DNA from 3 places in the Serratia sp. Sp408 genome. Region 1 is predicted to be linked to each of the others. Evidence: predicted binding sites of a transcription regulator. Region 1 holds the regulator's gene; each other region holds the start of a gene.
The links. Region 1 encodes PurR, which represses purine synthesis genes. Its sites were predicted from a motif close to CANGCAAACGTTTGCNTG; they were not measured.

Region 1 (10,358 bases):
GTTCACGCGGCGTTGACTGCGGTTGCTCGACCGTTTTGCCACGCTGTATCAGATAGCCTATCGCAGCCAAGACCACGGTAGACACCATCACCGTTACCGTCGCCAATAGCGGTTGTGCGATAAATGCCGACACCAGCATACTGGCAACAAAGCATAAACCCAGTTGCAAGGTGTTTTGCAGTGCTGCCGCTTTACCGGTGCTTTCCGGGAACGGCGTCAACGCATTGGCCACCACGATCGGGTAGACAGCGCCGTTGACCAATGCCATCAGGCAGAACGGAATCAGCAGGGTGGTCAAGGTCGGCGTGGTCAGGGTGGCGACCAGATACAACGCCACCATACTGATGCCATACGCTATCAGCAGCCATGGCAGCAAGGTGTTGCCGTTAATGCGGTTTAGCGCGGTGCGGCAACCGAAGCCGCCGAGCAGGAAGGCCAGGGTCTGCGGCACGTAGCTCAGACCGATGTCATTAGGGCTGTAGCCCATGTTGCCAAGAATAAATGGCGAGCCGGTCAGCCAGGCAAAGAAGCCGGCTGAACAGGCGGCGAACACCATGACGTTACCGCCAAACACCGGCGACTTCAGCAGTTGCAGGAAGCCGATACCGTTGTTGTTGGCGGCGGCCGGCGCAAGGCGCGAACTGTCTTTGAGCAGCAGCGTTGGCAACAGCAGCAGGGCGCTGATCGCCAGCAGCACGGCAAAAATGGCGCGCCAGCCCATGTGATTCAGCAGCCAGGCTCCGAGCAACGGCGCCAGCGCTGGCGACAGCGCCACCAGCGGCATGATGGTAGCGAACACGCGATGGGCGGCGCCCTCGCGATAGCGATCGATAACGATCGCCTGCCAGGTGACCGCAGCGGAACAGACGCCGATCGCCTGAATAAAGCGCAATGACCACAGTTGCATCGCGTTATCGGCCCACAGCATGCCCAGACAGCCGATGCCAAATAGCGCCAGTCCCATCAGCAATACCGGCTTGCGGCCGAGACGATCGGAGAGTGGCCCCCAGAGTAATTGAGCAAAGGCAAAACCGGCCAGGAAGATACTGAGGCTGGCGCTGATGGCGCCGGCAGAAATCTGCAATTCTTGCTGCATGGCGCCAAAGGCGGGCAGGTACATATCGGTGGCCAGGTAGCCGAGCATGCTCAGCCCGGCGAGGTAAAACATAAATCCAAAGTTTCGCATGGTATTTCTCGTTGATGCTGTTGTGCAGGTTTTTTTTAGCGTCGCAAGTGTATCTGGCTGGATCTCTGCTTGTGAAACGGTAATATTTGCAAGCTGCTGTTAAAAAAATTGAAGGCAAAGCGATGTGGTCTGAATATTCCCTTGATGTGGTCGACGCCGTGGCGCGTACCGGCAGTTTCAGCGCGGCAGCGCAGGAACTGCATCGCGTGCCGTCAGCGGTGAGTTATACCGTACGTCAGTTGGAGCAGTGGCTGGCGGTGCCGCTGTTTGAACGGCGCCATCGCGACGTGGAGCTGACGCCTGCCGGCGCATTGTTTGTTCAGGAATCGCGCGCTGTCATCAAAAAAATGCTCGACACCCGTCGTCAGTGTCAGCAGGTGGCCAACGGCTGGCGCGGCCAGTTGAAGATCGCCGTCGATATCATCGTCAAACCACAGCGTAGCCGGCAACTGGTGCTGGATTTCTACCGTCATTTCCCGGACGTCGAGTTGCGGGTACAGCCGGAAGTGTTCAACGGCGTGTGGGATGCGCTGGTGGACGGGCGTGCCGATATGGCAATTGGCGCAACGCGCGCGGTGCCGACCGGTGGCGGCTTTGCCTTTCGCGACATGGGTTTTATGAACTGGCTGTGCGTGGTCAGCGCCAGCCATCCGCTGGCGGTTTTGCCCGGCCCGCTGGATGACGATCGGCTGCGGCCATTTCCCTCCCTGGTGCTGGAGGACACCTCACGCACCTTGCCCAAGCGCGTCACCTGGTCTTTGGATAACCAACGGCGGTTGCTGGTACCGGACTGGGTATCGGCGGTGGACTGTTTGCGTGATGGCTTGTGCGTCGGCATGGTGCCGGCACATCGCGTATTGCCGTTGATTGAGCAGGGGGAACTGGTGGCGTTGCAACTGCCTGAACCGTTCCCGCCCAGCGCCTGTTGCCTGACCTGGCAGCAGAACGCGCAGTCGCCGGCGATGGCGTGGTTGCTGGATTATCTCGGCGACAGTGAAACGCTGAATCAGGAATGGTTGAGCGAGGTGATATTGCCGGAGTAGCGCAATCGCGCCCCCCGGCCGGTGCTTTAGCGGCGGTAATCGACGAACGGGCCGTCGGCGACCGAGCGGCGTTCGATCAATTTGGGGTGTACTTCAATGACCTGCGATTCTTCGCGTTTGCTGATGATGCGATCCAGCAGCATGGTAAATGCCATTTCACCAAGACGCTCTTTTGGCTGATGGATAGTGGTCAGCGCCGGGGTGAAGTAACGCGCGTTGCGTACATTGTCATAACCGATCACTGAAATATCCTGCGGCACGCGCAACCCGAGCTCGTCGGCAGCGCAGATTGCGCCCATGGCCATAATGTCGCCGCCGCAGAACACGGCGGTCGGGCGCTGTTTTTGCGACAGGATCTGGTGCATGGCCTTATAACCGGACTCCGGCTCGAAGTCGCCCTGGACAATCCACTGGTCACGGATGTCGATATTGGCTTCCTGCAATGCCTTGAGGAAACCCTGATGACGGCCGCCGCCGGTGTTGCGCGACAGTTGCCCGGGAATGGCGCCGATGTCGCGGTGGCCACGTTCAATCAGATAACGGCCTGCCAGATAGCCACCTTCGAAGGCATTGTCGATGATGGTGTCGGTGAAGTCACCGCGCGCGGCGCCCCAGTCCATCACCACCATCGGGATGTTGCGATAATCTTCCAGCATGCCGAGCAGTTGGTCAGGATATTCGGAGCACATCACCAGCAGGCCGTCGACGCGTTTTTGCGCCAGCATCGCCAGATAGGCGCGCTGTTTGTCCAGATTGTTATGCGAGTTGCACAGAATCAGCGTGTAGCCCTTGCTGTAACAGCTGTTTTCCACCGCTTCAATCACTTCAGCGAAATAGGGCGCTTCGCTGGAGGTTGCCAGCAGGCCAATGGATTTGGTGTGATTGACCTTCAAACTGCGAGCAACGGCGCTTGGGGAATAATGCAGCTCTTTAATGGCAGCCCAAACGGCCGCCTTGGTCTCTTCGGCGACGAAACGGGTCTTATTGATGACGTGCGAAACGGTGGTGGTGGAAACGCCCGCGCGTTTGGCCACATCTTTAATCGTTGCCATGTAAAGAATGACTCCTAAACCCACATGTATTTAGCATGTAAGCATGTTGTTAATCGTTTGCCTACGCAGATCCTTCTCCAGAGTCACGAAAACTTGGTTTTTAGTGTGGAAGTCGTCAGCCACTTGACCTGGAGGGACTCAATTGCCGGTGCGCAGCAGTGAACTGCGAATTTTGTCGCATATTGAGCAAAAGTGGAAGTGCTAATCAACATTATAAGCGTGGAATGATAACAAGATTTTATTGGGGAACTGTGGGAAAATGATTTGACGCACCAATACTGTGGATTTTATGCTTGGCGCAGATTATCTGATAAGGAGTTTTTGATGGATACCGATTTAAAAATGTCTTTGTTCACCACCCTGGGTGCATTGGCGATGATTATTGCCTTCAGCTTCACTGCCGCATTGAACTGAATCCTGACTTAATCAATAAAGGCGCAGCTCAATATGAACTGCGCCTTTTTATTTATTGCCGCGTATTGGCCAATTACGCCAGGTTTTCCGCTACGAACGCCCAGTTCACCAGCGCCCAGAAGTTTTCCAGATAGTTCGGCCGCGCATTGCGGTAGTCGATATAATAAGCGTGCTCCCACACGTCTACCGTCAGCAGCGGCTTGTCCTCGCCGGTCAGCGGGGTGGCTGCATTCGAGGTATTAACGATAGCCAGCGAACCGTCGCTTTTCTTTACCAGCCAGGTCCAGCCGGCGCCAAAATTGCCTACCGCTGATTGTGTGAACGCCTGCTTGAACTTATCGAAGCTACCGAAGGCCCGATTGATTGCTTCTGCCAGTTTACCGTTTGGCTCACCGCCGCCCTGTGGCGACAGGCAATGCCAGTAAAAGGTGTGGTTCCACACCTGCGCGGCGTTGTTGAAGATGCCGCCGCTGGCGGTTTTAACGATCTCTTCCAATGATTTGTCTTGAAACTCGCTGCCGTCGATCAGCGCATTCAGGTTAACCACATAAGCGTTGTGATGTTTACCATAGTGGTATTCCAGCGTTTCTGCCGAGATATGCGGTTCAAGCGCATCTTTGGCATACGGTAGAGCAGGTAGTGTAAACGACATTGCTTTCTCCTTCTTTTATATGGCGCCAATCTGGCGTTCCCATCCGGGGACTTTGGCGAACGAATCGCCAGTAACCACTCTTTTTTAGAGGTTATTAATGGTAGCAATTTCCCGACAGGAAAAGGAGTTAAAGCGTGCTAAATCGGGGCAAAAGAGTTATGGCAAGAGAGAAGGGAACGGCACGATGGCGGCCGGGCGAGGCCGCCATCGTCTTGTTGCGTCAGCGAATGGTTTTTGGCGTCATCACGCGGCGGGCACCGACGTAATGATTTTGCCAGTAATCATTATCAAGCTGGCTGATGCGGATTTCCTCCCCGGTGCGCGGCGACTGGATAAATTTGCCGTTGCCCAGATAAACCCCCACATGGTCAGCCGCGCCGCGGTTATTTATGCGAAAGAACACCAGGTCTCCGCTTTCGAGTTCGTTCTTCTTGATCGGCGCCGCATCCCGCAGGTGGAACATTTCATTGGCGGTGCGCGGCATCTTGATTTTCATCACGTCCTTATAGGCGTAATAAATCAGTCCACTACAATCAAAGCCGGTGCGTGGTGAAGTACCGCCCCAGCGGTAGGGTTTGCCCATCTGGTTCATCAGTTTGGCCATCGCGGTCTGTTTGGCGTGCTGATAACGTTTTTTATGCGCAGCGCTGAGTTTTAGCGGTTTTTCATCATGCAGCAGATTTTCGTTACGCAGCCGCTTGGTGGTGGCCAAACCCGCAGTGCGGTGGCGACCATAACCTTTTTTATAGCCTTTCTTCGGCGGCGTAACGCGAATTTTGGCAACCTGCGTGGTTTTACGCGACGATTTAATTCGACTGGTCTTCTTTGCCGTTTTTATGGTCGATGTTTTGCGGGTTTTTAACGCGGTCGTCTTTTGCGGTGTAGTGACTTTGGCTTTCTTGGCCGCCTTGAGCGCTTTCTTTTTCTTGCGATCGTCCGGGCGTGCCTCATTAACATGGGTTTTACGCTGCTCAGCGGCAACGCGAGCCTGTGGCGCGGCATGCGCCAGATTGAGAAACAGCTGTGTAAACAACAGCACAAAGAGCGTAATAATTAAACGCATGTTGACGTTACCAACCTTGGCCCCGAAACAAACTACGAAAGAATGACAGTATTCCCCAAATACGCCATATAAAACAGCGGAGAACCTATAAATAATAATCCATATTGTGAGAAAACGTTAATGGCATTTTTAATCAACGCAAAAAACGCTGCCGAATGGATGAAAAATGGTCTGCGACGCGACTGGCTGGGGATTAAAGCTGCAGCACTTGGCAAAATATATTAGTGAAATGGTCAGATTAAAAATGTTATTCTGAGTGTATGTTTGATCGAAATGGCGTTGCCGACGCTGCGCGGTCGGTGCTGGCAGAATGTCCTTGCAAAAGATGGCGTTTTTTTGCCAGCCGCCCAGCCGCTACAATAGCGGATGTGATGCATGTTGTAGCCCTGAGATGGCTTGAGGAAGCAATAAAATGACGACGATTGAAAAAGTTCAGCAACAAATCGCTGAGAACCCGATTCTGCTGTACATGAAGGGTTCACCAAAATTGCCAAGCTGCGGCTTCTCCGCTCAGGCCGTTCAGGCGTTGTCTGCCTGTGGCGAGCGTTTTGCCTACGTTGATATTCTGCAAAACCCCGACATCCGTGCCGAACTGCCGAAATACGCCAACTGGCCAACCTTCCCACAGCTGTGGGTGGACGGCGAACTGGTTGGCGGTTGCGATATCATCATCGAAATGTATCAGCGTGGTGAGTTGCAGCAGTTGATCAAGGAAACGGCAGAAAAATACAAAGAGCAGGAAGACCAGCAGCCATAACGGCGGTTTCCTGTAATGACAACGGGCGGCGTATATCACATACGCCGCCCGTTTTTTTATCGCTCAGTCAACGTTGCCGACGGCCAGCGGCCAGCCGCCGAGGCGTTTCCAGCGATTGACCAGCTCGCAGAACAGCAGGGCGGTTTGTTCGGTATCGTACAGTGCGGAGTGTGCCTGGCTGCTGTCAAACGCCATGCCGGCGGCGATACAGGCTTTGGCCAGCACGGTTTGCCCGAGCACCAGCCCGCTTAGCGCAGCGGTATCAAAGGTGGCAAACGGATGGAACGGATTGCGTTTCAATCCGGCGCGTTCTGCGGCGGCCATCAGGAAACTGTGATCGAAGTTGGCGTTGTGCGCCACGATAATCGCCCGGTTGCAGCCCTGATCTTTAATGCCCTTGCGCACAGCCTTGAAAATGGCGTGCAGCGCATCGTATTCGCTGACCGCACCGCGCAGCGGGTTATGCGGATCGATACCGTTGAAGGCCAGCGCTTCAGGTTGCAGGTTGGCGCCTTCGAACGGTTCAACGTGGAAATGCAGCGTTTCGTCCTGCTGCAGCCAGCCGTCCTGGTCCATTTTCAGCGTGACGGCGGCTATTTCCAGCAGCGCGTCGGTGCGGGCGTTGAAGCCGGCGGTTTCGATATCTATTACTACGGGATAAAACCCACGAAAACGACCACACAGGGCGTTAAGATCACTTTTTTCGGCCATCAGTTTCTTATCTTCATCGAATGCAGCGCGCATTATGACAAATTTTGTGCCGCCTTGCAGGCGGTTATCATTCCTGGATAAAAAAGGGCGCGGTAAGCGCCCTGAAACTCAGTTGCCGAGGCCGTGACCGGCGTGCTTGTTTTCGATCAGCTCGATTTTATAACCGTCTGGATCTTCAACGAAGGCGATGACCGTGGTGCCGCCTTTAACCGGGCCAGCTTCGCGGGTCACGTTGCCGCCGACGTGGCGAATGTTGTCACAGGTGGCGGCAACGTCATCAACGCCCAGCGCCAGGTGGCCGAACGCGCTACCCATTTCGTAGCTGTCGACGCCCCAGTTATAGGTCAGTTCAATCACGGCGCCTTCGCTTTCATCGGTATAGCCGACAAACGCCAGCGAGTATTTGTATTCGGTATTTTCGCTGGTACGCAGCAAGCGCATGCCTAATACCTTGGTGTAGAAGTCGATGGAGCGTTGCAGATCGCCGACACGCAGCATGGTATGGAGTAAGCGCATAATTTCCTCTGATTGCAGGTTTTGCCGTGCTTGGCGGCAGATAGTGTGAAGCAAAAAACAGTATAGCGTTGTCGTATAAGGGAATTCAATGAGGGGGCCGGTATAACGACGTGGCGCATTGATTGGCGCGCGGTCGGCAGATTCACCGACCACGCGCGTGGTCACTTACAGCGTTGGGTAATCGGTATAACCTTGCGCACCGCCGCCGTAGAAGGTTTCCGGCTGCGGTTCATTCAGCGGCGCGTTCTGTTGCAGACGTTCCGCCAGATCCGGGTTGGCGATGTAGGCGCGGCCAAACGCCACCGCGTCGATAAAGCCTTTTTCGATCAGGGTTTCGGCTTTTTCGGCGCTGTAGGCACCGGCACCGACGATCACCCCTTTGAAGCGGGCGCGCACCGCATCGCGGAAGGCATCGGAATACGGTTTGCCGCCGGCCCAATCCGGTTCGGAAATATGCAGGAAGGCAATATTGCGCTTGTTCAGCTCTTCTACCAGGTACAATGCCGCTTCTTCCTGATCTTCGCCATTATCCAGCCCGTTGAACGGACCGAGCGGTGAAATGCGGATGCCGACGTGCTCGGCGCCCCATTCATTGATGCTGGCGTCAACCACTTCCAGCGTCAGGCGGGTACGGTTTTCGATGCTGCCGCCGTATTGGTCGGTACGCTGATTGGAGGCCGGCGCCATAAATTGATGCAGCAGATAGCCATGCGCCGCGTGCAGTTCAATGTAGTCGAAGCCGGCTTCGCGCGCATTGGCGGTGGCCTGGCGGAAGTCGTTGACGATGCCGGGGATCTCGGCGGTTTCCAGCGCGCGCGGCGTTGAAGTCGGCACGCGTACCCAGGCGCCGGTTTCGTCACGCACGGTAGTCCGGGTGTCGGCATTGATCGCCGAAGGCGCAACCGGCGCCTGTTGGCCAGGTTGCAGACTGTCGTGGGAAATGCGACCTACGTGCCACAGCTGTACGGCGATATGGCCGTTTTTATCATGCACCGCCTGGGTAATTTTTTTCCACGCAGCGATCTGCTCCGGGGTGTGCAGCCCCGGCGCGCCGGCATAACCTTTCGCCTGGAAAGAAATTTGGGTCGCTTCGGTGATCACCAGACCAGCGCCGGCGCGTTGCGCATAGTACTCGGCCATCAGTGGGGTAGGAATATCACCCGGTTCAATGCTACGCAGACGAGTCAGCGGAGCCATAAATACGCGGTTTGGCAGCGTATTCGCGCCAACCTGGATCGGGGTGAATAATTTTTCAATCTTCATAATGCATCCTATTTAATAGACCGGTCGACTAGTTATTGGCTAATAAAAACGCAGGTTAAAAAACATTTACTGTTACGGGATGGTGATTAAGGCTGCGGCGGGCGCAGCAATAACTCGATGCTTTCCAGCGCGCTGGTCAACGGCGCGACCGAACGGCGGATCTTGGCGCGTAACGACGCCCCAAGCCACAGCGCGTACAGGGTTTCGGCGGTGGTGGCCGGGCTCATGGCTACCGCCAGCGAACCTTCGGCGATGCCGCGCTCAATGGCGTTCTGCAAGCGGCCAATGACCTGTGCGCTGCCGATTTCCAACGCGTGACGCATCGGTTCCGACAGATCGCTGACCTCGGCGGACAGTTTCACCGCCAGGCAGGAGTTATGGCACTCGCTGCGGCAATGGTAGCTAATTGCCTGTGCGTAATAGCTCAACAGCTGGTGGCGCGCATCGCTGTTGTTATCGGCAAACAGCGCCTGCATTTCCACATCGTAATGTTCAAAATAGCGTTGCAGCATCGCTTCGCCGAAGGCTTCCTTCGAGCGAAAATAGTGATAAAACGAGCCTTTTGGCACGCCGGCAGTGGTCAGCAGTTCGCTCAGTCCCATGCCGGTAAAGCCCAGGCGCAGGCTCAGGCACTCACCGGTCGCCAATAGGTGTTCTCGTGTATCAGTGTTGCAATGCGTATGTTTTGTCATAATGGGGCTGAGGATAATAGACCGATTGGTCTAGGTCAAGTAGGCGATAAAAAAACCGCTGCGTAAGCGCCGGTCAGGATCGGCGCTATTGTGCCTCATCGTCGTGCCGACGTTAAGCGTTGCCGCTGCGACAGCGCTGCAAAATATCCAGCTGCGGCTGATATTGGTCAGTCTGGATGTTCAGCATACCAAGCAGGGTATGGAACAGGTTGTCCTGCGAAACCTGATCCTGCTGCGCCAGCGTTTGCAGACATTGGCGATTGATGGCGAAGTTGCGCTGATAATCATCCGACATCCACAGCAGCATCGGGATGTGGGTCTGTTGGCTTGGCGCAAACATGTAAGGCGTGCCGTGCAGATACATGCCGTTTTCCCCCAGCGATTCGCCGTGATCGGACAGATAGATCATCGCCGTGTTAAAGCGGCTGCCGTATTGTTGCAACAGCTTGATGGTGTTATCCAGCATGGCATCGGTATACAGCAGCGAATTGTCATAGGTATTGACCAACTGCTGATGGCTGCAATCCTGAATCTGATTGCTGTCACAGGTTGGCGTGAAGCGGCGGAATTCGGCGGTACTGCGGCGATAATAGGCCGGACCATGGCTGCCCATCTGGTGCAGCACGATCACGCCATCGCCTTTCAGGCTATTGAGGTAATCGTTCAACTTGTACAGCAGCACGTTGTCCATGCATACCTCGCCATCGCAATCCTGCGGCAGTTTCAACTGGGTCATGTCGATATGCGGCACGCGGTCGCATGCGCCTTTGCAGCCGCCGTCGTTTTCGCGCCACAGCACATTGACGCTGGCGTGTGCCAGCACATCCAGCATGCCTTCCTGGTGACTGGCCAGCGTGGCGTCGTAATCGCTGCGTGGCATATTGGAAAACATGCACGGCACCGAGATGGCGGTTTCAGTACCGCAAGAGCTGGCGTGTTGGAAGTAAATCACCTTGTCTTGTTTGAGCCGCGGGTTGGTTTCGCGCGCGTATCCTCCCAGCGAGAAATT
Region 2 (10,358 bases), on a different contig from region 1:
ACCGCCCATTATTATCAGACCGCCGCAAATATCACCGCCGGCTCGGCCAATGCCACCGCCACGCTGAATATTTCTTATCAGTGATGGATATGTTGATAACCCATATTTAAAAGAGTATCAGCGAGTGTCTTATATACCCTTGGTGGCGATTGAGAGTTGATAACGTGGTATGTCTCGCTATCATGCGGGTAATTATATTATTAATCGAATGGATGCGAATAAAATGAAAAAACGATTCTTATATGGGGTTTCGCCAGCGCTTGGCATTATCGCCATGCTGGCTAGCAGTCAACTGTATGCCGACTGTATCCTCCGAGGGGAAACGGTAACAGGCACGGTGAGTTCTCTGGCGATGACGATACAGCGCGATGCGCCGGTGGGTAGCGTGCTGGGTGAGCAGGCACTTAATACCCTTGCTTATAAAGTGGCTTATTGCGCCGAACCTGCCAATATTTATAGATTAATCACTTATGCTGGCGGGGTTCCTGAGGGCAATAATGTCTATCGGACCAATCTGGCTGGCGTTGGTGTTAGAGTACTAAGTGGATCAATCTCTTTCAGCAATCCTCCTCATAAGGTCTTTATAACCGGTCCTGGTCTTTACACGTCACAAGAGGTAACCGTGCAGTTTGTTAAAACCGGGCCAATAACTGCCGGCGCTATTACGCCCGGGCCACTGGCCAAATATTATGTCGTATCAACTACGGATAACTCATCGGTAGATATTACACTTATCAATATGGGTAGCGGTAACACCGTAACCCAACTGGCCTGCTCGCTGAATGCTACCAATATTCAGGTGCCGCTGGGAGATGTGTTGGCAACCGAATTTACCGGCGTGGGGACGACGCTAAAACCCAAGGCGTTTAACGTCGGCTTAGCCTGTGATGCCAATGCAAAAATCAACGTCTCGCTGGGTGGTACGCAAAGTGTCGAGAGCAGCGATAGCAGTATCTTGCAGCTTACCAATGCCGGCAGTGACGGGGTGGCCAAAGGGGTTGGCGTACAGCTGTTGTACAATAATACGCCGCTAAAACTCAACCAGCTACTGGCGTTGAAAACCTCGGCCGGTGGTCAGGAAACCTTCCCGTTTACCGCCCATTATTATCAGACCGCCGCAAATATCACCGCCGGCTCGGCCAATGCCACCGCTACGCTGAATATTTCTTATCAGTGATGGAGATATAGAGGTAAGTGGCAGAGAAAGAGCGAGCAAGAGTTTTCTGCCAAGATAATACTAACGCTTATTTGAGGTTTGGAATTGAAGCGTCTCTTGGCAGTCATCACAGTAAATTAAAAAACCGCTATTACGGTTTTTTAGCGCCCTCACTTCACCCGCGGCTTATCAACCGGCGTTTTAAACTTCGCCAGATACTGCGGCTGGAAGATGCACATGCGCAGTACGGTGCGATATTCGCCATTGACGAAGAACTCGTCGATCAGCTCACCCTCGACCTCAAAGCCCAGTTTGCTGTAGATGTGGATCGCCTTCGGGTTTTCCTTGTCGACGATCAGGTACAGCTTGTACAGGTTCAGCACCGAAAAGCCATAATCCATCGCCAGTTTGGCGGCGGTGCTGGCGTAGCCTTTGCCCTGGTGCGCCGGATCGATGATGATCTGAAATTCCGCGCGGCGATGGATATGATCGATCTCCACCAGTTCTACCAGGCCGACTTTGGCTCCCTGGTGTTCAATGATAAAACGGCGCTCGCTTTGGTCGTGGATATGCTTGTCATACAGATCGGACAGTTCGACGAAGGCCTCGTAAGGCTCCTCGAACCAGTAGCGCATTACGCTGGCGTTGTTGTCCATCTGGTGGACGAACGTCAAATCATCCCGTTCCAATGGGCGCAATCGGACGCTGGCAGTGCTGGACATGTTGGTTCCTCTATGTCGGTTATCCCCGCGATAGCGCGAACCGCACGATTGTGGCTTTTACGCAACGCGAAGGATCGGGAATAAAAAGTGAAATCCTGCAAATTATAACTTGATGGGATGTATTGCGGCGAAAAAAAACGGCGCCTGCGTGGCGCCGTTGAGATGAGGTTCAGTTTGCGTGCTCAGTCCGCCGCGTGTCCCTGCTCTGGCAGGGGGTGGCCATCGAGCCAGGCTGCGCCGTCACGCATCGCCAGGCGCCCTTCGACAAACCAGTTGACCACCAGCGGATACAGGGTGTGTTCCTGCGCCTGCACGCGTTCCACCACCTCATCTTCCTCGTCGCCAGGGAAGATAGGCACCTTGGCCTGCAGAATTACCGGCCCGCCGTCGAGCTGCTCGGTAACGAAATGCACCGAGGTGCCATGTTCGCTATCACCGTTGTCGATCGCCTGACGATGGGTATGCAGGCCAGGGTACTTCGGCAGCAGGGAAGGGTGAATGTTCAACATCCGGCCAGCGTAGTGCTGCACGAACGCGGCGCTGAGAATACGCATGTAGCCGGCCAGCACCACCAGATCCGGCTGGTATTGGTCGATGGCCTGCGCCAGCGCGGCGTCGAACGCATCGCGATCGGCAAAGGATTTGGCATCCAGCGCATGGGCGGCAATGCCTGCCGCTTCGGCGCGCTGCAAGCCATAGGCCTGAGCCTTGTTGCTGAATACCGCCACGATCTCGGCGGCAACGCGGCCCTGCTGGCAGGCGTCAATCAACGCCTGGAGATTGCTCCCCTGACCGGAGATCAACACCACAATCTTTTTCATCACTGAATAACCACTTGCTGTTGGTCGGCGCTGGCGGTCAGTTTGCCAATCTTCCAGGCTTTTTCGCCAGCGGCGGTCAGCAAGGCGATAGCCGCTTCCACTTCGGCTTCCGGCAGGGCGATAAGCATGCCCACGCCGCAGTTGAAGGTGCGGTACATTTCATGACGGCTGACGTTACCGGCCTGTTGCAGCCAGTTGAATACCGCCGGCCACTGCCAGCTGGCTTCGTCGATCACCGCCTGCATGCCTTCTGGCAGCACGCGTGGAATGTTTTCCCAGAAGCCGCCGCCGGTCAGGTGAGCGATGGCATGAATATCGTGCTGTTCAATCAGTTGCAGTACTGATTTCACGTAAATTTTGGTCGGTGCCAACAGATGGTCGGCCAGCGGTTGGCCGTCGAGGTCGGTGGTCGTCGGATCGGTGTTGCTAACTTCCAGGATCTTGCGCACCAGCGAATAACCATTGGAGTGCGGGCCGGAAGCGCCCAGGGCAATCAACGCATCGCCGGCCTGAACTTTACTGCCGTCGATGATTTCCGACTTTTCTACCACACCGACGCAGAATCCGGCGACGTCATAGTCTTCGCCGTGGTACATGCCGGGCATTTCAGCGGTTTCACCGCCCACCAGCGCACAACCTGACTGTTTGCAGCCTTCGGCGATGCCGGTGATCACGCTGGCGGCGGTATCCACATCCAGCTTGCCGGTGGCGTAATAATCGAGGAAGAACAGCGGCTCTGCGCCTTGCACCACCAAATCGTTCACGCACATGGCGACCAGATCGATACCGATGGTGTCGTGGCGTTTCAGATCCATCGCCAGACGCAGCTTGGTGCCCACGCCGTCAGTACCGGAGACCAGGATCGGTTCGCGGTATTTTTGTGGTAATGCACACAGGGCGCCAAAACCGCCCAGACCACCCATCACTTCCGGGCGGCGGGTCTGTTTTACTACACCTTTGATGCGGTCTACCAATGCGTTGCCAGCATCGATATCGACACCTGCGTCTTTATAGCTGAGAGAGGTTTTGTCGGTCACTGCGCGATCCCCACGACGGTTTGCGGTTTGAAAACGGTGCTTCCGGCATTGATTCCGGAATAAGGCGCGGCAATTCTAACAGCGCAGGCAAACGTTTGCGAGTGGCTTGTGAGCTTGCTCTGATTTTTCGTCTTCTATAATCATTATCAATCTTTAGTTGATCTGGATCGGGCTATTGTTAGTGGCGTGCCCGCAAAAAGGAGGTATAATCCCGCGATTTTTTTGGCCGTCAACCACCTTAATAGGAGAAAAATGATGAAGATCGTTGAGGTGAAACACCCGCTGGTAAAACACAAGCTTGGTCTGATGCGCGAACACGATATCAGCACCAAACGCTTTCGTGAGCTGGCTTCTGAAGTGGGTAGTTTGCTGACCTATGAAGCGACCGCCGATCTGGAGACTGAAAAAGTCACTATTGAAGGCTGGTGTGGGCCGGTTGAAATCGAGCAGATTAAAGGGAAAAAGATCACCGTCGTGCCTATCCTGCGCGCCGGTCTCGGCATGATGGAAGGCGTGCTGGAACACGTGCCAAGCGCACGCATCAGCGTGGTCGGCGTCTATCGCGATGAAGAAACGCTGGAGCCGGTACCGTATTTCCAGAAGCTGGTCTCCAACATTGAAGAGCGCATGGCGCTGGTGGTTGACCCGATGCTGGCAACCGGTGGTTCGATGATCGCCACCATCGACCTGCTGAAGAAGGCCGGCTGCAACAGCATCAAGGTGCTGGTGCTGGTTGCCGCGCCGGAAGGCATCAAGGCGCTGGAAAAGGCGCACCCGGACGTTGAGCTGTACACCGCCTCGATCGATCAATGCCTGAACGAGAAGGGCTACATCGTGCCTGGTCTCGGCGACGCCGGCGACAAGATATTTGGTACCAAGTAAAATTTAGCTGACAAGCCGACTGTAATGAGTCGGTTTTTTTTGCATAAAATATTTATCCCCCAATAACTGCTGTTGCATCACGGCGGCAAGCGAGGCACTGCCGATCAACTGACGCCTGTCAGTGATGCACGCGTGCGCGCAGCCAACGGCAAGACAGCGGCAGGTATGACCGGGATAGCAGAGGAAAAACCGTATGACCCGTCGCGCCATTGGCGTCAGTGAACGCCCGCCGCTGCTTCAGACCATTCCACTCAGTTTCCAGCATCTGTTCGCGATGTTCGGTGCCACCGTGCTGGTACCGATCCTGTTCAAGATCAACCCGGCCACGGTGCTGTTGTTCAACGGCATTGGCACGCTGCTGTACCTGTTTATCTGCAAGGGTAAAATCCCGGCCTATCTGGGGTCGAGCTTCGCGTTTATCTCACCGGTGTTGTTACTGTTGCCGTTGGGCTATGAGGTGGCGCTCGGCGGTTTTATCATCTGCGGCGCGTTGTTCTGCCTGGTCGCGCTGATCGTCAAACAAGCCGGTACCGGCTGGCTCGACGTGATGTTCCCGCCGGCGGCGATGGGGGCGATTGTGGCGGTAATCGGTCTGGAACTGGCGGGCGTGGCGGCCAATATGGCCGGCCTGCTGCCGGCCGACGGTGCTGCGGTTGACGGCACCGCCGTGACCATTTCACTGGTCACGCTGGCGGTAACCGTTCTTGGCTCGGTGCTGTTCCGCGGTTTTCTGGCGATTATCCCGATCCTGATTGGGGTGCTGGTGGGCTACGCGCTGTCATTCTTTATGGGCGTGGTCGATCTGACGCCGATTCGTGAAGCGCACTGGTTTGCGCTACCAACCTTTTACACCCCGCGCTTTGAGTGGTTTGCCATCTTCACCATCCTGCCCGCGGCGCTGGTGGTGATTGCCGAACACGTTGGCCACCTGGTGGTGACGGCAAATATTGTCAAAAAAGATTTGCTGCGCGATCCCGGCCTGCATCGTTCGATGTTCGCCAACGGTGTGTCGACCATGTTCTCCGGTTTTTTCGGTTCGACGCCGAACACCACCTACGGTGAAAACATTGGCGTGATGGCGATTACCAAGGTTTACAGTACCTGGGTGATCGGCGGCGCGGCGGTGCTGGCTATTCTGTTGTCCTGCGTTGGTAAACTGGCGGCGGCGATTCAGGCGGTGCCGGTGCCGGTGATGGGCGGCGTCTCGCTGTTGCTGTACGGCGTAATTGGCGCATCCGGTATTCGCGTGCTGATTGAATCCAAAGTGGATTATAACAAGGCGCAGAACCTGATTTTGACCTCGGTGATCCTGATCATCGGCGTCAGCGGGGCGAAGGTGCATATTGGCGCAGCCGAACTGAAAGGCATGGCGCTGGCGACCGTGGTCGGCATCGGTCTAAGCCTGCTGTTCAAGCTCATTAGCCTGTGGCGCAAGGAAGAAGAGGTGATTGACGTCGTGGAAGAGCGCGTCGATCAAAAATAACGTGCGGGTTATTGGCCAGTAAAAAGGGCGGCTTTGCCGCCCTTTTCGCTATTTGCCGTAGGCCGATTACGGGTTGGTTGCCGGGGCTGGCTGTGGTTCAGCCGGAGTAGTGGCGGCATCCGCCTGGTTTTGGGCGTCTTGCACTTTATTATCCATGCTTTGCTTGATTTCAGCCGTTTTGGCCTTGGCCTGCTCGGTCAGATCGTTTGCGCCGCTGATGGCGTCGTTTTTAATATTTTTAGCCTGCTCAACCAGTTGCTGGCTTTGCTGGTCCGCTTCCTGCTTGATGGCTTCGGCCTTGGCTTTGGCATCGCCGGTCAGCACATCCGCCTGTTTGGTGGCGTCGTCCTTCAGCGAGGAAGCCTGGTCTTTTAAGCGATCGGCCTGTGCGGATGCCTGTTGCTTGATCTCTTCCGCTTTGGCTTTCGCGCTGTCGGTCAACTGCTCGGCCTTCTTGTCTGCGGCGTCTTTCAGCTGTTCGGCGCTGTTTTTTGCCTTGTCCAGGTTAGCGTCTACTTTGGAGGCATCATCGCAGCCGGCGACCAGTAAGCCGATGACCGAGGCCAACAATACTTTATTCCATGATTTCATTGTTTACGTCCTTTCGGTAACCCAAATAGTGGAAATTGCAGTTTGCCTATCCATACTAGGACAGGTTGTAGCAAAAATACAAACCCGCCCGATGGAACATTGTCGGCGCCCAGCCGCCGCCAAACGGCGATCGTGCGCTGATGCCGCTCACTATTGCGGCATAAAATCCTGCCGGTTCAACAGTCGCCGTTTTCTGTGTTAGACTGATGCCGTTTTCCTGCCAGTTTTGGTTGAGGTGCTTCTGAATACGCCGGCACAGCTTTCACTGCCACTTTATCTTCCCGACGATGAAACGTTCGCCAGTTTTTATCCGGGGGAGAACCCATCCCTATTAGCTGCGATCCAGTCTGCCGTTGTTCAGGAACATGGCAGTTATATCTATTTCTGGTCGCGCGAAGGTGGTGGGCGCAGCCATTTGCTGCACGCCGCCTGCGCCGAGCTGTCGCAACGCGGCGAAGCGGTCGGCTATGTGCCCTTGGATAAACGCGCCTATTTTGTGCCGGAAGTGCTGGATGGCATGGAGCAGTTGGCGCTGGTGTGCATTGATAACATTGAATGCATCGCCGGCGATGAAGCCTGGGAAATGGCCATTTTCAACCTGTACAACCGCATTCTGGAAACCGGTCGCACGCGGCTGTTCATTACCGGCGATCGCCCGCCGCGCCAGCTGAATCTGCAATTGCCGGATCTGGCGTCTCGCCTTGACTGGGGGCAGATCTACAAGCTGCAACCGCTGTCCGATACGGAAAAACTGCTGGCGCTGCAATTGCGTGCCAAACTGCGTGGTTTTGAACTGCCGGAAGACGTGGGGCGTTTTTTGCTCAAGCGGCTGGATCGTGAAATGCGCACATTGTTCATGACGCTGGATCAGCTTGACCGCGCGTCGATCACCGCACAGCGCAAGCTGACTATTCCGTTTGTGAAGGAAATTCTCGGCTTATAAGGATCCAGCTGCGCGGATCCCGGGGGTTACAGAATCTCCAGCACTTGCTCCGGCGGGCGCCCGATACGCGCCTGATGGCCGTTCACCACGATCGGCCGCTCGATCAGTTTTGGATTGTCCACCATCGCTTGCAGCAGCTGCTGTTCGCTCAGCCCCGCATCCGCCAGCTGCAATTGCTTATATAAATCTTCTTTTTTACGCATCAGCTCGCGTGCCGAGCTGAAGCCCAGCTGGTGCAGCAACTGTTGCAACTGTGCCACCGACGGTGGGCTATCCAGATACGGTACCACCTTGGGCTGGAGGCCTTGCTGTTCCAGCAATGCCAGGGTTTCGCGGCTTTTGGAGCAGCGAGGGTTATGGTAAATCGTGACGTCTTTCATCGAGTTTCCTTGTTAAATCAACTGCGCTGATATTGGCGGAAGCGCTGCTGCAACTGGCGCAACTGATCGATGCGCGCGTCATAACGCGCCTGTTTCAGGCTACCGAGTTTTTGCAGTGAACTGGCGTTGCTGAGCAGGCTGATGGATTGATCCAGCCGCCCGGCCAGCGCCAGGCTTTCGGCGCGTGCCGACAGTTCTTCGTCACGCAGCCCTTGTGCCGCGCTGGCCTGCGCCAACAGATCCCAGCCGTTCGGATCGTCCGGGTGGGCAAAAGTATAACGGTTGAGAATTTTTGACGCCTGCGCCGGCTGGTTGCCTTCGACGTAGGCGTTGGCCAGGTTGAGCTGCAACACCGGATTATTGCTTTGCGCCGCGTTGGCGGCCTGCAGGCGTGCAATGGCCTGCGATGCCCGTTTCTGGCCGAGATCGATGTCGGTCATCAGATCGAGGAACCAGACGTTATTGCTGTCCTTGGCCAGCAGCGGCGCAATGATATTGCGTGCGTTGTCGTACTTCTTCGCTTCGTAAAACAGGATTGCACGGCCGTATTTGGCGGCGATTTGCTGGCGCACGTTACCCTTGGCATAGCTGTCCAGCAGATCTTCCCTCAGCCCGTAGCCGACGCTGCTGTACATGCCTAACGCACGAACCTTGGCCATATAGTAATCCTCGGTGGATTGCGTGATATGGCGTGGCATCTGGTTGGCGCGGTTGCGGGCATCGGACAGGCGGCTGTCAGGCAAGGGGTGGGTCAGCAGCATCTCCGGCGGCTTGGAGGCATAGCGCGCCTGATCGGCCAGTTTTTGCAGGAAACTCGGCATCGCCTCCGGATCGAAGCCGGCGCGTTGCAGCACCTGAATACCGATGCGATCGGCCTCCTGCTCGTTGGACTGGGTGAAGCTGATCATGCCTTGCTGGGTGCCGGCCATGGTGCCACTCAGCGCGGCCATGCCCATCGTCGGGTTGGCCATCGCCAACAGGATCGAGCCAAGCGCGCCGACCCAGGTCAACGGGGCATTGCGTTGCTGGTCTTCCATCGCGCGTGCCAGGTGGCGTTGGGTGACGTGTGAAATTTCGTGCGCCAGCACCGACGCCAGCTGGCTCTCGTTGTCGGTTTCCCGGAACAGGGCCGAATGCAGCACCACGTTGCCGCCGAAGAAGGCAAAGGCGTTGATTTCGTCGTTACGCACCAGGAAGAAATGGAACGGCGTGCGCACCGAGTAGGCGCTTGCCACCAGCCGGTTGCCCAACTGATTGATGTAGGTGTTCAGCAGCGGGTCGTTGATCAGCGGCGTGCTGGCGCGCAATTGGCGCACGTAAAAATCGCCCATCGCCAATTCCTGACCGATGCTTAAGGTCCCGCCGGCGGTGGTGCCCATATCCGGCAGTTGATCCTGCGTTTCCGCACTGACAGGCGCCACCGCAGTGGAACTGAGCGTGCCGAGTAACAGAAACGCAATCGCTGTTTTGGTCAACCGGGTGGTCATAGTCAGGGGTATCCCTCGTGATGTGGTAGTAACTAGGACGCCTATCGCCGATAAGAGTTCTTCTTCCGTGCCGGACTCTCCAGTACAATCAGCCCGAAGGTGCGCTGGTTCACAAAAATGCCGTTTACGCACCGTGGGACAGACCCATCACATCATAGTCAGCCGTGAGCCACAATGAAACTTTTGCCCAGGGATTTTCGGGCTAAAATTGTGTTAAAACAAATAACAATGTTATCCCGCTGGGCCGCCAGGGAAAGGTGGACAACGATCCTCATTCATGGAATCAAGGAGCACTCTCTGATGTTGGAGATGTTATTACAGTGGTACCGTCGTCGTTTTACCGACCCGCAGGCCATCGCGCTGTTGGTGATTCTGCTGGCCGGGTTCTGCATTCTCTACTTTTTTCACGGCATCCTGACGCCACTGCTGGTGGCGATCGTACTGGCCTACCTGCTGGAATGGCCGACCGCGCGTCTGCAGCGCATAGGGTGCTCACGCACCTGGGCAGCCAGCATGGTACTGGTGGTATTTGGCGGTATCGCCATGCTGCTGGTGTTGGTGGTGGCGCCGACCGCCTGGCAGCAGGGCATCAACCTGATGACCGATCTGCCGGGGATGGTTAACCAGTTCTACAACTATGCCGCCACCTTGCCGAAGCGTTATCCGGCGCTGGTGGATGCCGGCATTATCGACATGATGGCAGAAAACCTCCGCGCGCGGCTTTCCGGACTGGGCGAGTCGGTGGTGAAGTTTTCGCTGGCGTCGCTGGTGGGGCTTTTGACGCTGGCCATCTACCTGATCCTGGTGCCGCTGATGGCGTTCTTCCTGCTCAAGGACAAGGAACAGATGCTGAACG
Region 3 (10,358 bases), on a different contig from region 1:
GATGCCGCAGTGCTCTGTTACAGCGCGGGCTTAGCCCTCGTTGTGCATTTCCAGATTTTCAGCTTCGGTCTGGCCACGCATCGCTTTGGCATCGTCGTTGCGCAGCGACTCCAGATATTCCAGATAGCTCTGATCGACGTCTTTGGTGACGTAGACACCATTGAAGACCGAGCATTCAAACTGGGCGATATCCGGATTCTCTTCACGCACCGCTTCGATCAGATCGTCCAGATTCTGGAAGATCAGGCCGTCAGCGCCGATGATCTGGCGGATTTCGTCCACTTCACGACCGTGGGCAATCAGCTCATTGGCGCTTGGCATATCAATGCCATACACGTTCGGGAAGCGGATTTCCGGCGCGGCGGAAGCCAGATAGACACGCTTGGCACCGGCGTCACGCGCCATTTCGACGATCTGCTCAGAGGTGGTGCCGCGCACGATGGAATCATCCACCAGCAACACGTTCTTGTCGCGGAACTCCGCACGGTTGGCGTTCAGCTTGCGGCGTACCGACTGGCGACGCGCCTGCTGGCCCGGCATGATAAAGGTGCGGCCAACGTAGCGGTTCTTGACGAAGCCCTGGCGATATGGCTTGTCCAGAATGCGTGCGATTTCCAACGCAATGTCACAGGAGGTTTCCGGGATCGGGATCACCACGTCGATGTCCAGATCTTCCCATTCGCGAGCGATCTTTTCACCCAGCTTCTGCCCCATGCGCACGCGGGCGCTGTAGACCGAAATCTTGTCCATAAAGGAATCAGGACGGGCAAAATAGACGTATTCGAACAGGCATGGATTGGTTTTCGGGTTTTCTGCACACTGGCGTGTGAACAGCTGGCCCTTTTCAGTGATGTATACCGCTTCGCCCGGCGCCACGTCGCGCAGGAACTCAAAGCCCAGCGTATCCAGCGCTACGCTCTCGGAGGCCACCATATATTCGTTGCGGCCGTCCTCCAGGGTGCGTTTGCCGATCACCAGCGGACGGATGCCGTTAGGATCGCGGAACGCCACCAGACCATGGCCGATAATCATCGCCACGCAGGCATAGGCGCCGCGCAGTTGCTGATGCATCGCCGCCACGGCGGTAAAGATGTTGTCGGATTCCAGCGGATAGTGCGGAAAACGGTCCAGCTCGGCGGCCAGCACGTTGAGCAGGATCTCAGAATCGGAGGTGGTGTTGATATGACGACGGCCGCTTTCGAACAGCGACTGGCGCAGTTCATGGGCGTTGGTCAGGTTGCCGTTATGGGCCAGCGTGATGCCGAACGGCGAGTTGACATAAAAAGGTTGAGCCTCTGAGGCACTGGAGCTGCCAGCCGTCGGGTAGCGAACGTGGCCAATCCCCATGTTGCCCTGCAAGCGCTGCATATGCCGTGCTTCAAATACATCTTTTACCAGGCCGTTTGCCTTACGCAGACGGAACCCGTTATGGGCATCAATGGTGACGATGCCGGCGGCATCCTGTCCACGGTGCTGGAGCACCGTCAACGCATCATAAATCGACTGGTTTACCGGCATAAAACCGGCGATACCGACAATACCGCACATGTTGTCTTTTCCTCATCAGCGCTACCGCCCCGGTAAATGGGTCGGTAAGAAACTCGACGTGCTCTGCAGGTAGTCAAAGAACCACCTGATGATATAACTGAACTGGGGGATCAGCTGTGACTGTTTCCAGTCCTCACTCTGCGAAAAGCCGGTAAAGGTGTCGAGGAAAAACAGTATCGCTGCGACAATCAACACACCGCGCAATGCCCCGAAACAGATACCCAGCACCCTGTCGGTACCCGACAGGCCGGTTTTTTCGACCAGCGAGCTGATCACATAGTTAACAATAGCCCCAACGATCAGCGTCGCGATAAACAAAATGGCAATCGCGATGCCGTTTCGCACCAGTTCATCGTCAAAACGTGTGAAATAGACTGCAAGGTAAGAGTAGAAATGGCTGGCGACAAAGAACGCGCATCCCCATGTCACAAGTGACAATGCTTCGCGAACAAACCCTCGGATCAGGCTCACCAGAGCCGAAAATCCAATCACCGCTATAATGACGTAATCAATCCAGACCATGACCATTCCAATAACGAACCGCCCCGCATCCAATTCGCGGCGAATTCTAACAGAAAAAGAAAACGTTTGCGTAGGGGATTTCCCTACCACGTTACAAATAAAAAGCGGCGATAAAAAAATCTTAATCGCCGCGCCTACATAGCCGCTGAACCACCGTTCGCCCCGCTGCCGGGACGAACGGATCGGATCAACGCACGCTGTACGGCTTCACCTGCCCGTTCAGACCGCTGAGCGAGTTGAGTGATGACAGCGATGATTGCAGTTTTTGCTTCGAGGCATCCGGTCCGACATAAATACGGGTGATCTGCCCCTGTACCGGCGTGGACGGCACGGTGAACGCCCGGTAACCCGACAGGCGCAGCGTCGCGACAATCTCGTTGACCTTGGCGGCGTTTTTCAGCGCCCCCAACTGCACCACATAGGCTTGACCGGCCGGCGTTTTTTCTTCCGCCGGTTTGGTTTCCTGCTTCGGCGTCGGCTGCGGTTTCACCTCAGGTTTTGGCTGCGGTTTAGGCTTCACCTCCACCGGCCGGGTTTCCACCGGTTTCGGTTTTGGCTGCGGCGCCGGGGTGTTTTCAATCGGCGGCGGCGTGATCGCGGTATTCTGCTGTTGCTGCTGGGCAGACTGACGCGCCGCCTGCTGCGTTGCCGCTTCGTTGGCCGCCTGTTGTTCAACCAGGGCGCCAGCCCCTTCCGGCGGCTGGGCCGGCAACGGCTGACTTACCGGCGGCAGAACGTCGTTTTCCTGCGCATCGCCCGGTTTCGGTACCAGCGGGATCGCGGCGAATTCATCTTCGTAATGCTTCTTTTTTCCATCCAGCAGACCTGGCAGGATAATTACCCCCAGTGCCACCAGAATCACGGTTCCAACCAGTCGGTTCTGAAATTTACTTGCCACTCACACTCCCCGCATCTCGTCTAACGCCGCCATCACCTGCGCAACGGTGTGGAACGATCCACAGACGATCACAATATCCTGAATATCTGCATCCTGCATAGCCTGACGCCAGGCAGTTTCGACATCGGCAAAGCAGCGTGGTTCCGCCAGATGTTGCGCCAACAGTTCAACGCTGGCGCCACGCGGGCCATCCAGCGGTGCGCAGTACCATTCATCAACCTGGTCGCGCAGACAGGCCAGCGTGCCGGCGATGTCCTTGTCCGACAACATGCCCACCACCGCCCGTACCTTGCCGCCGCTGCGGGGCAAGGCCGCCAGCCGGCCGGCGAGATAGCCGGCGGCATGCGGGTTATGCGCCACGTCGAGTATCAGCAGCGGTTGCTGCTGCACCACCTGGAAACGCCCCGGCAGCGTCGCCTGTTGCAAACCGGTAAATATCGCCCGCTCGTCGATTTCCAGCGCCGAGTAGTGCAGCGCCGCCAGCGCCGTTGCGGCATTCGGTAGCGGCACGTTTGGCGTTGGTAAATCAGTCAACAGCGTGCCGCCACTTTGCCACTGCCAGCGATCGCCCTGTTCGTTGAAGCTCCAGTCATCACCCCGGCGGTACAGCTGCGCGCCCAGCGTTTCGGCCACCTGGCGGATCGACGCCGGCATCTCCGGCTCGCCAACCACCGCCGGTTTGCCGGCGCGGAAAATGCCGGCCTTCTCACGGCCAATGCTTTCGCGGTCATTGCCCAGCCAGTCGGTATGATCCAGTGCGATACTGGTGATCACCGCCACGTCCGGATTGACGATGTTGGTGGCATCCAGACGCCCGCCGAGGCCGACTTCCAGAATCACCACGTCGAGTTTGGCCTGGCGAAACAGATGCAGCGCCGACAGCGTACCGAACTCAAAATAGGTCAGCGACGTTTCGCCACGGCCGGCTTCGATAGCGGCAAAGGCTCGGCTGTGTTCCGCTTCGCTCAGCTCTTCGCCCTGAACGCGCACCCGCTCGGTGTAACGCACCAGATGCGGCGAACTGTAGACGCCGACGCGCAAGCCGGCCGCCAGTAAAATGGCTTCCAGCGTGCGACAGGTGGTGCCTTTGCCGTTAGTACCGGCAACGGTGAATACCGTGGGGGCGGGAGTCAGTAACTCAAGGTGCGCGGCAACGCGCTGTACGCGTTCCAGACCGAGTTCAATCGCCTGACTGTGCAGACGTTCCAGATAGTAAAGCCACGAGCTCAGGGGCGAGGTGGCTTGAGGAATTTGGTGGTTTTGCATGAGTCCCGTCACTGAACTTGGGTTCATTAATCCATCAGGGCACCACCCTCACCGCGGTAAAGGCGATGCGCTACGTTCCAACTATCGCTTAGCCACAAAACGACGGTTGAGCGCCGCTACGGATGATACCCGCAGCGGCGCGGCCAACGGCTTAGGCGCCTGGCTGATTTTCCGGCGCGATGGTCTGCGCGTCGTCATCAATGGCCGGCTGCGGCTGATTGGTCAGCTTGGACAGAATACTGGCCAGTCGCTGGCGCATTTCCGGGCGGCGAACGATCATGTCAATCGCGCCTTTTTCGATCAGGAACTCACTGCGCTGGAAGCCCGGCGGCAGTTTTTCGCGTACGGTCTGTTCGATAACGCGGGGGCCGGCAAAGCCGATCAGCGCCTTTGGCTCGGCAACGTTGATGTCGCCCAGCATCGCCAGACTGGCGGAAACGCCCCCCATGGTCGGGTCAGTCAGCACCGAAATATACGGCAGACCGCGCTCTTGCATCTTGGCCAGCGCCGCGCTGGTTTTCGCCATTTGCATCAGCGACATCAGCGCTTCTTGCATACGCGCGCCACCGCTGGCGGAGAAACAGACCAGCGGGCAGTTGTCTTCCAGCGCCTGCTCGACCGCACGGACAAAACGCGCACCGACCACCGAAGACATCGAACCGCCGATAAAGGCGAATTCGAAAGCAGCGGCGACCACCGGCATGCCATACAGCGTGCCTTTCATCACCACCAGCGCGTCTTTTTCGCCAGTGGCTTTCTGAGCTGCCACCAGACGATCCTTATACTTCTTGGAATCCTTGAACTTCAGAACGTCTTTTGGTTCCAGTTCGCTGCCCAGTTCCACTTCACTGCCTTCGTCCAGCAGAGTATGCAGACGCATACGCGCAGACATGCGCATGTGGTGGTCGCACTTTGGGCAGACTTCCAGATTACGTTCCAGCTCGGCGCGGTAGAGAACCTGACCGCAGCTGTCACATTTGGTCCAAACGCCTTCGGGAATGCTCGCCTTACGGGTTTGGGTGATATTGCTCTTGTTAAGAATTCGTTCAATCCAGCTCATCGATGACCTTTCTGTTTGAACCTGGCAGACGCCAGTCCGCAGTTCATGCTTTAACAATCCTCCCGCAGCAACACCCAATGAAAAAGTGCCCGAGCCAAGCGCGGCATGCGCGCGACCGAGGCACTGGCTTCAGGGTTGTTCGCAGGAACAGACCATAAATGTCGCTCATTAAACCATATCGGCTCGGCGCTGTGGATAAAAAACTGGTCGAACCGATAGGTTAAGCGATGTTTTTACTGTTTTTGCTGGCGGGCAGCCGCACGCTTATGCCGCCAGATTTCAATGATGCCCGGCAAAATTGACACAATGATAATAGCAACAATCAGCAATTTCAGGTTTTCCTGTACCACCGGCACGTTACCAAACAGATAACCCGCATAGGTGAACAGCAGCACCCAGAGCAGCGCGCCGATCACGTTATAAGCGGCAAAATGGCGATAGGACATATGCCCCATACCGGCCACGAACGGCGCAAAGGTGCGAACGATCGGCACAAAACGCGCCAGAATAATGGTTTTCCCACCGTGCTTTTCATAGAACTGATGGGTTTTGTCCAGGTAGCTGCGGCGGAAAATCTTCGAATTCGGATTGCTGAACAACCGCTCGCCGAACAGCCGGCCGATGGTGTAGTTGACCGCATCCCCAATAATTGCCGCCACCACCATCAACGCGACCATGGTATGCACGTTCAGATCGTTGGTCGGCAGCGCCGCCAGCGCACCGGCGACGAACAGCAGAGAATCGCCAGGCAGGAACGGGGTAACGACCAAACCGGTTTCACAAAACAGAATCAGGAACAGAATAGCGTAAATCCACATACCGTATTGCGCCACCAGCTCCGCCAGGTGCACATCGATATGCAGAATGAAATCAATAATAAACTTGATGATGTCCATAAGTTCTCTCTTGGTGCCAGGTGTCTCACCCACCCGGCAGATTAATCAGGGAGTACGGTAAAATAACGCTCAGTCATCGGCCAAAAACAGCGGGCCCATCGGTGCGTGTGGTAAACCGAAATGCTCGGGATAATCCACGGCAACCAGATACAGGCCGTCCGCCTTTGCCGTTGCCGCCGCCAGGTTACGATCCTTCAGCGCCAGCAGTTCGGCCATCCAGTTTTCATCCTGATTGCCGCAGCCGATTTCCATCAGGCTGCCGACAATGTTGCGAACCATATGATGCACAAAGGCATTCGCCTTAATATCTACCACGATATATTGCCCGTGGCGCGTGACCTTAACGTGTTTTACATTCCGCCACGGCGTGCGCGACTGACACTGTACCGCGCGGAACGACGTGAAATCGTTTTCACCCAGCAGGGCCTGCGCCGCGCGCTGCATGCGATCGGCATCCAGCGGATGGTAGAAATGCGTCATCCCCTGCTGCAACACCGCCGGACGGTAGCGATGGTTGAAAATCAGGTAGCGATAGCGGCGAGCCGTGGCGCTGAAACGCGCGTGGAAATCCTCGCGCACTTCGCTCACCCAGCGTACCGCAATGTCCGGTGGCAAATGGGTATTGACCCCCATGGTCCAGGCGGCGTCCTTGCGCCGGGCGGTGGTTTCAAAGTGCACCACCTGGCCAGTAGCATGTACCCCGGCGTCGGTTCGGCCGGCGCAAAACACAACGACTGGCGCGTCGGCCACCTTGCTCAATGCCTGTTCCAGACAGCCCTGCACGCTGGCCACTTCCTGCTGACGCTGCCAGCCGTAATAACGGCTGCCGTCATACTCAATCCCCAGTGCGATCTTCAATACCGGTACTGCAACCTCGGACATCAGTGAAATTGCTCCTGCACCAGGCGCTCTGCGGTTTCAATCGCCATCAGCGCGCCGCCGAAACGCACGTTGTCCGCTACCGACCAGAACTGCAACACTTCCGGAATACCGTAGTCGTTGCGCAGGCAACCCATGCTCAGCACATCGCTGCCGGAAGCGTCGGTAACCTGGGTCGGGTAGTCGTCTTCTTCGCTAAGCTGGATGTCGTCGATATGTTCCAGTTCGGCACGCGCTTCTTCGGCGGCCATCGGACGCAGCGCTTCCAGATGCACCACCTGCGCATGGCCGTAAAACACCGGCGACTGCACGCAGCTGACGGAGATCGGCAGGCCTTCGTCCTGCAGCACTTTACGTACCTGATCGACAATCAGACGCTCTTCGCGCACGCTGCCCTGTTCATCTGCCACCAACGGCAACAGGTTGAAGGCCAGCTGCTTGGCGAAGACGCCAGCCTCGGCCGGAATGCCGTTCAGCAAACGCGCACTTTGACCGGCCAGATCGTCTACCGCCGCCTTGCCCTGTGAAGAAACCGACATCAGCGTGGTGACATGCAGACGCGACAGCCCGGCCTGTTCGGTCAACGGTCTGATCGCGGTCAGCAACTGGCTGACCATACTGTCGGCCACCGCGACAATGTTACGGTTGCGGTAATCCGCCAGTACCTGCGGGTTAACGCCCGGCACCACCAGTGGCACGTCCGGTTCCAGTGCAAACAGGCCGCTAGTGTCGATCACCAGACACCCCATGTCACCGGCCTCGACGGCGTAGCGAGCGGATGCTTCGCTACCGGCGACAAAGAACGCCAGCTGCGCCTGCGACCAGTCGAACTGTTCCGCGTTTTCCACCATCAGCGATTTGCCATTGAATCGCACCGTCTCGCCGGCACCGCGCTCGCTGGCCAAAGGATAGAGTTCGCCCACCGGGAACTGGCGTTCCTGCAAAAGTTCCAGCAACGCTTCACCTACCGCGCCAGTGGCGCCGAGCAGAGCGATATTCCAGCCGTCAGACATTGGGTTTCTCCAAAATATTTCATGTAAAAGCAGACGGGCAGTGTCACCACCGCCCGATAATTCCGGGCCGGAAAAACCGACCCGAGGAACGATAACGCTCGCGGCTTATCGCACGCTGAAGCCCAACCGGTGCAACAGCTCTGTGCTGGCGCTGTCGTCGCACAGTACGCACAGTGACGACCACTCACGACGTTCCTGATAATGCTTGCGCAGACGATCGAATTCGCCCGCCTGCCCCGCCACCTTGCGCAGGGGCGCATCATCGCGGCGCACATCATACACCAAGTGCATCAATCGTTTTAACTTGCCTTCGTCCAGCACGCCGTTAAGTCGGATTTCGCTGAATTCCGGTACCGGCAGCAGCGAGGACAGTTCGATGTGTTGCGGATTGCCCAAATGCCGACTGTAGGCCTCGAACACCTGGGTGGTGCCGCGCGCCTTGCCTTCCAGCGTGTAACCGGCGATGTGCGCGGTACCGATATCCACCCGCGCCAGCAGTGGCAGTGACAGATCCGGTTCCGGTTCCCACACGTCCAGCACGGTGCTGAGTTTTTTCCCCTGTTGCAGCGCCTGCAACAACGCGGCGTTGTCCACCACCTCGCCGCGGCAGGCGTTAATCAGGATGCGGTTGTCCGGCAACGCCGCCAACAGCTGCGCATCCGCCATATGCAGCGAGGCGTAAGGACCGCTTTTATTCAACGGCGTATGGAAGGTCAGTACGTCAGCTTCCGCCACCAGTTTTTCCAGCGGCCAGAACTCACCGACATCGCCACGATCGGCGCGTGGCGGATCGCACAGCAGGGTACGCACTCCCAGCGCTTTCAAGCGTGCATCCAGGCGCGAACCAACGTTACCAACGCCAATAATTCCCACGGTTTTATCCCGCAGATGGAAGCCGTCGCGCTCCGCCAACAGCATCAACGCAGCAAACACGTATTCCACTACCGCAATAGCGTTACAGCCCGGTGCGGCAGAAAAGCCGATACCGGCCTGCTGCAACCAGCGCTCGTCGACGTGATCGGTGCCGGCGGTCGCGGTGCCGACAAACCCGACGCGGGTGCCGGCCAGCAACGCCTCATTCACCTTGGTCACCGAACGCACCATCAGCGCATCGGCGTCCGCCAGCGCGGCCTGCGGGATAGGGCGTCCCGGCACCGCCTGTACCTCGCCCAAACGGCTGAACAGGTCAAGCGCATAGGGCATGTTTTCATCAACCAGTATTTTCACAGCTTTCTCCGACAGCATACGGCGATTTGACTGCGCACAGTTTGCCACCGAATCCACCAGAAACCCAACGTTGTTAGCCCGCCGCTGCGCTAGGCGCGGCGAAAACGCTCAGGGGTGGTGCCGGCGATCTGCTGGAACATCACAATAAAGGCCGACGCCGAGCTGTAGCCCACTTCCAGTGCCACCTCTTGCACCGTGTGCCCTTTTTCCAGCAACGAAATGGCATGCAAAAAGCGCAGTCGCTGCCGCCATTCGCTGAACGACATCCCCAGTTGCTGCTGACAACGTCGTGACAACGTTCGCTCAGTGGTGTAGACCCGGCTCGCCCAGACCGCCAGCGACGTATTGTCCGACGGGCAGCGCTCCAGCGCCTGCAACACCGGCCCGAGAAATTTGTCCTGCGAGGTCGGCAGATAAGTTTGCTGGATGGGCGCCTGATGCAGTTGATCGATCAGTACCCGGCACAGCCGTAGCTCGGTTTTATTCTGCGGGGCCAGCATTTTGCGCGCCAGACACTGGTCAACGATAGCTTTGAATACCGGCGACACATTGAGCAGACACGCCTGCTGCGGCAGATTCTGACACAAAGGGCGGGCGATGTTGATGGTACGAAACAGCGCCGGTTTACGGTTATAGCTGGCATGCTCGATGCCCGGCGGCAGCCAGACGGCAAACTCCGGCGGCGCCAGAAATCGCTGGCCGGCGATGCTCAGCGCCACCACCCCGCTCTTGACGCAAATCACCTGGCCCCATGCATGGCTGTGCGGCAAATATTCGGTATCTGCATTGGTTTCTTCACTGCGGAAGAACAGCGTGCGCGGCGCATCCACGCCGCTGGTCGGATAGTTACGCGTTTCGGCCATCGTTAAGGTTGTCTTGATTTCGCTAAAGGGTGTCTGATTTTCGCTATATATAATAAACCAGACACAGGTAGACTAGCCAGCAATCGGTTTGTTATTGAGAATAATTATCATGAACGTATTGTTTCCCCTGCTGGCGGTGCTGATTTGGTCAATCAACGCCGTAGTCAGCAAAGCCTCGGCTAGCGC

Region 2: purM (phosphoribosylformylglycinamidine cyclo-ligase) is a predicted target of PurR. The motif match lies at 3,821-3,838, and genes of this name have one in related genera.
Region 3: cvpA (colicin V production protein) is a predicted target of PurR. The motif match lies at 2,126-2,143, and genes of this name have one in related genera.

The regions. Positions count from the first base shown of each region.
Region 1 covers NZ_JBXUFT010000001.1:1,194,064-1,204,421, forward strand. The annotation lists gene punC (purine nucleoside transporter PunC) at 1-1,186, opposite strand, end outside; gene punR (DNA-binding transcriptional activator PunR) at 1,309-2,229, shown strand; gene purR (HTH-type transcriptional repressor PurR) at 2,256-3,281, opposite strand; gene cydH (cytochrome bd-I oxidase subunit CydH) at 3,606-3,695, shown strand; gene sodB (superoxide dismutase [Fe]) at 3,769-4,347, opposite strand; gene AC2AXP_RS05695 (C40 family peptidase) at 4,568-5,410, opposite strand; gene AC2AXP_RS05700 (Grx4 family monothiol glutaredoxin) at 5,823-6,167, shown strand; gene rnt (ribonuclease T) at 6,231-6,911, opposite strand; gene gloA (lactoylglutathione lyase) at 6,987-7,394, opposite strand; gene nemA (alkene reductase) at 7,560-8,657, opposite strand; gene AC2AXP_RS05720 (TetR/AcrR family transcriptional regulator) at 8,744-9,349, opposite strand; gene eptA (phosphoethanolamine transferase EptA) at 9,462-10,358, opposite strand, start outside.
Region 2 covers NZ_JBXUFT010000006.1:209,094-219,451, forward strand. The annotation lists gene AC2AXP_RS17870 (fimbrial protein) at 1-84, shown strand, start outside; gene AC2AXP_RS17875 (fimbrial protein) at 170-1,177, shown strand; gene speG (spermidine N1-acetyltransferase) at 1,327-1,878, opposite strand; gene purN (phosphoribosylglycinamide formyltransferase) at 2,061-2,699, opposite strand; gene purM (phosphoribosylformylglycinamidine cyclo-ligase) at 2,699-3,736, opposite strand; gene upp (uracil phosphoribosyltransferase) at 3,992-4,618, shown strand; gene uraA (uracil permease) at 4,812-6,101, shown strand; gene AC2AXP_RS17905 (E3 ubiquitin--protein ligase) at 6,168-6,692, opposite strand; gene hda (DnaA inactivator Hda) at 6,928-7,635, shown strand; gene arsC (arsenate reductase (glutaredoxin)) at 7,662-8,015, opposite strand; gene bepA (beta-barrel assembly-enhancing protease) at 8,033-9,502, opposite strand; gene AC2AXP_RS17925 (AI-2E family transporter) at 9,803-10,358, shown strand, end outside.
Region 3 covers NZ_JBXUFT010000004.1:127,064-137,421, reverse strand. The annotation lists gene purF (amidophosphoribosyltransferase) at 31-1,548, opposite strand; gene cvpA (colicin V production protein) at 1,570-2,070, opposite strand; gene dedD (cell division protein DedD) at 2,258-2,968, opposite strand; gene folC (bifunctional tetrahydrofolate synthase/dihydrofolate synthase) at 2,969-4,234, opposite strand; gene accD (acetyl-CoA carboxylase, carboxyltransferase subunit beta) at 4,386-5,294, opposite strand; gene AC2AXP_RS14660 (DedA family protein) at 5,528-6,190, opposite strand; gene truA (tRNA pseudouridine(38-40) synthase TruA) at 6,260-7,072, opposite strand; gene AC2AXP_RS14650 (aspartate-semialdehyde dehydrogenase) at 7,072-8,082, opposite strand; gene pdxB (4-phosphoerythronate dehydrogenase PdxB) at 8,188-9,309, opposite strand; gene AC2AXP_RS14640 (AraC family transcriptional regulator) at 9,399-10,172, opposite strand; gene AC2AXP_RS14635 (DMT family transporter) at 10,282-10,358, shown strand, end outside.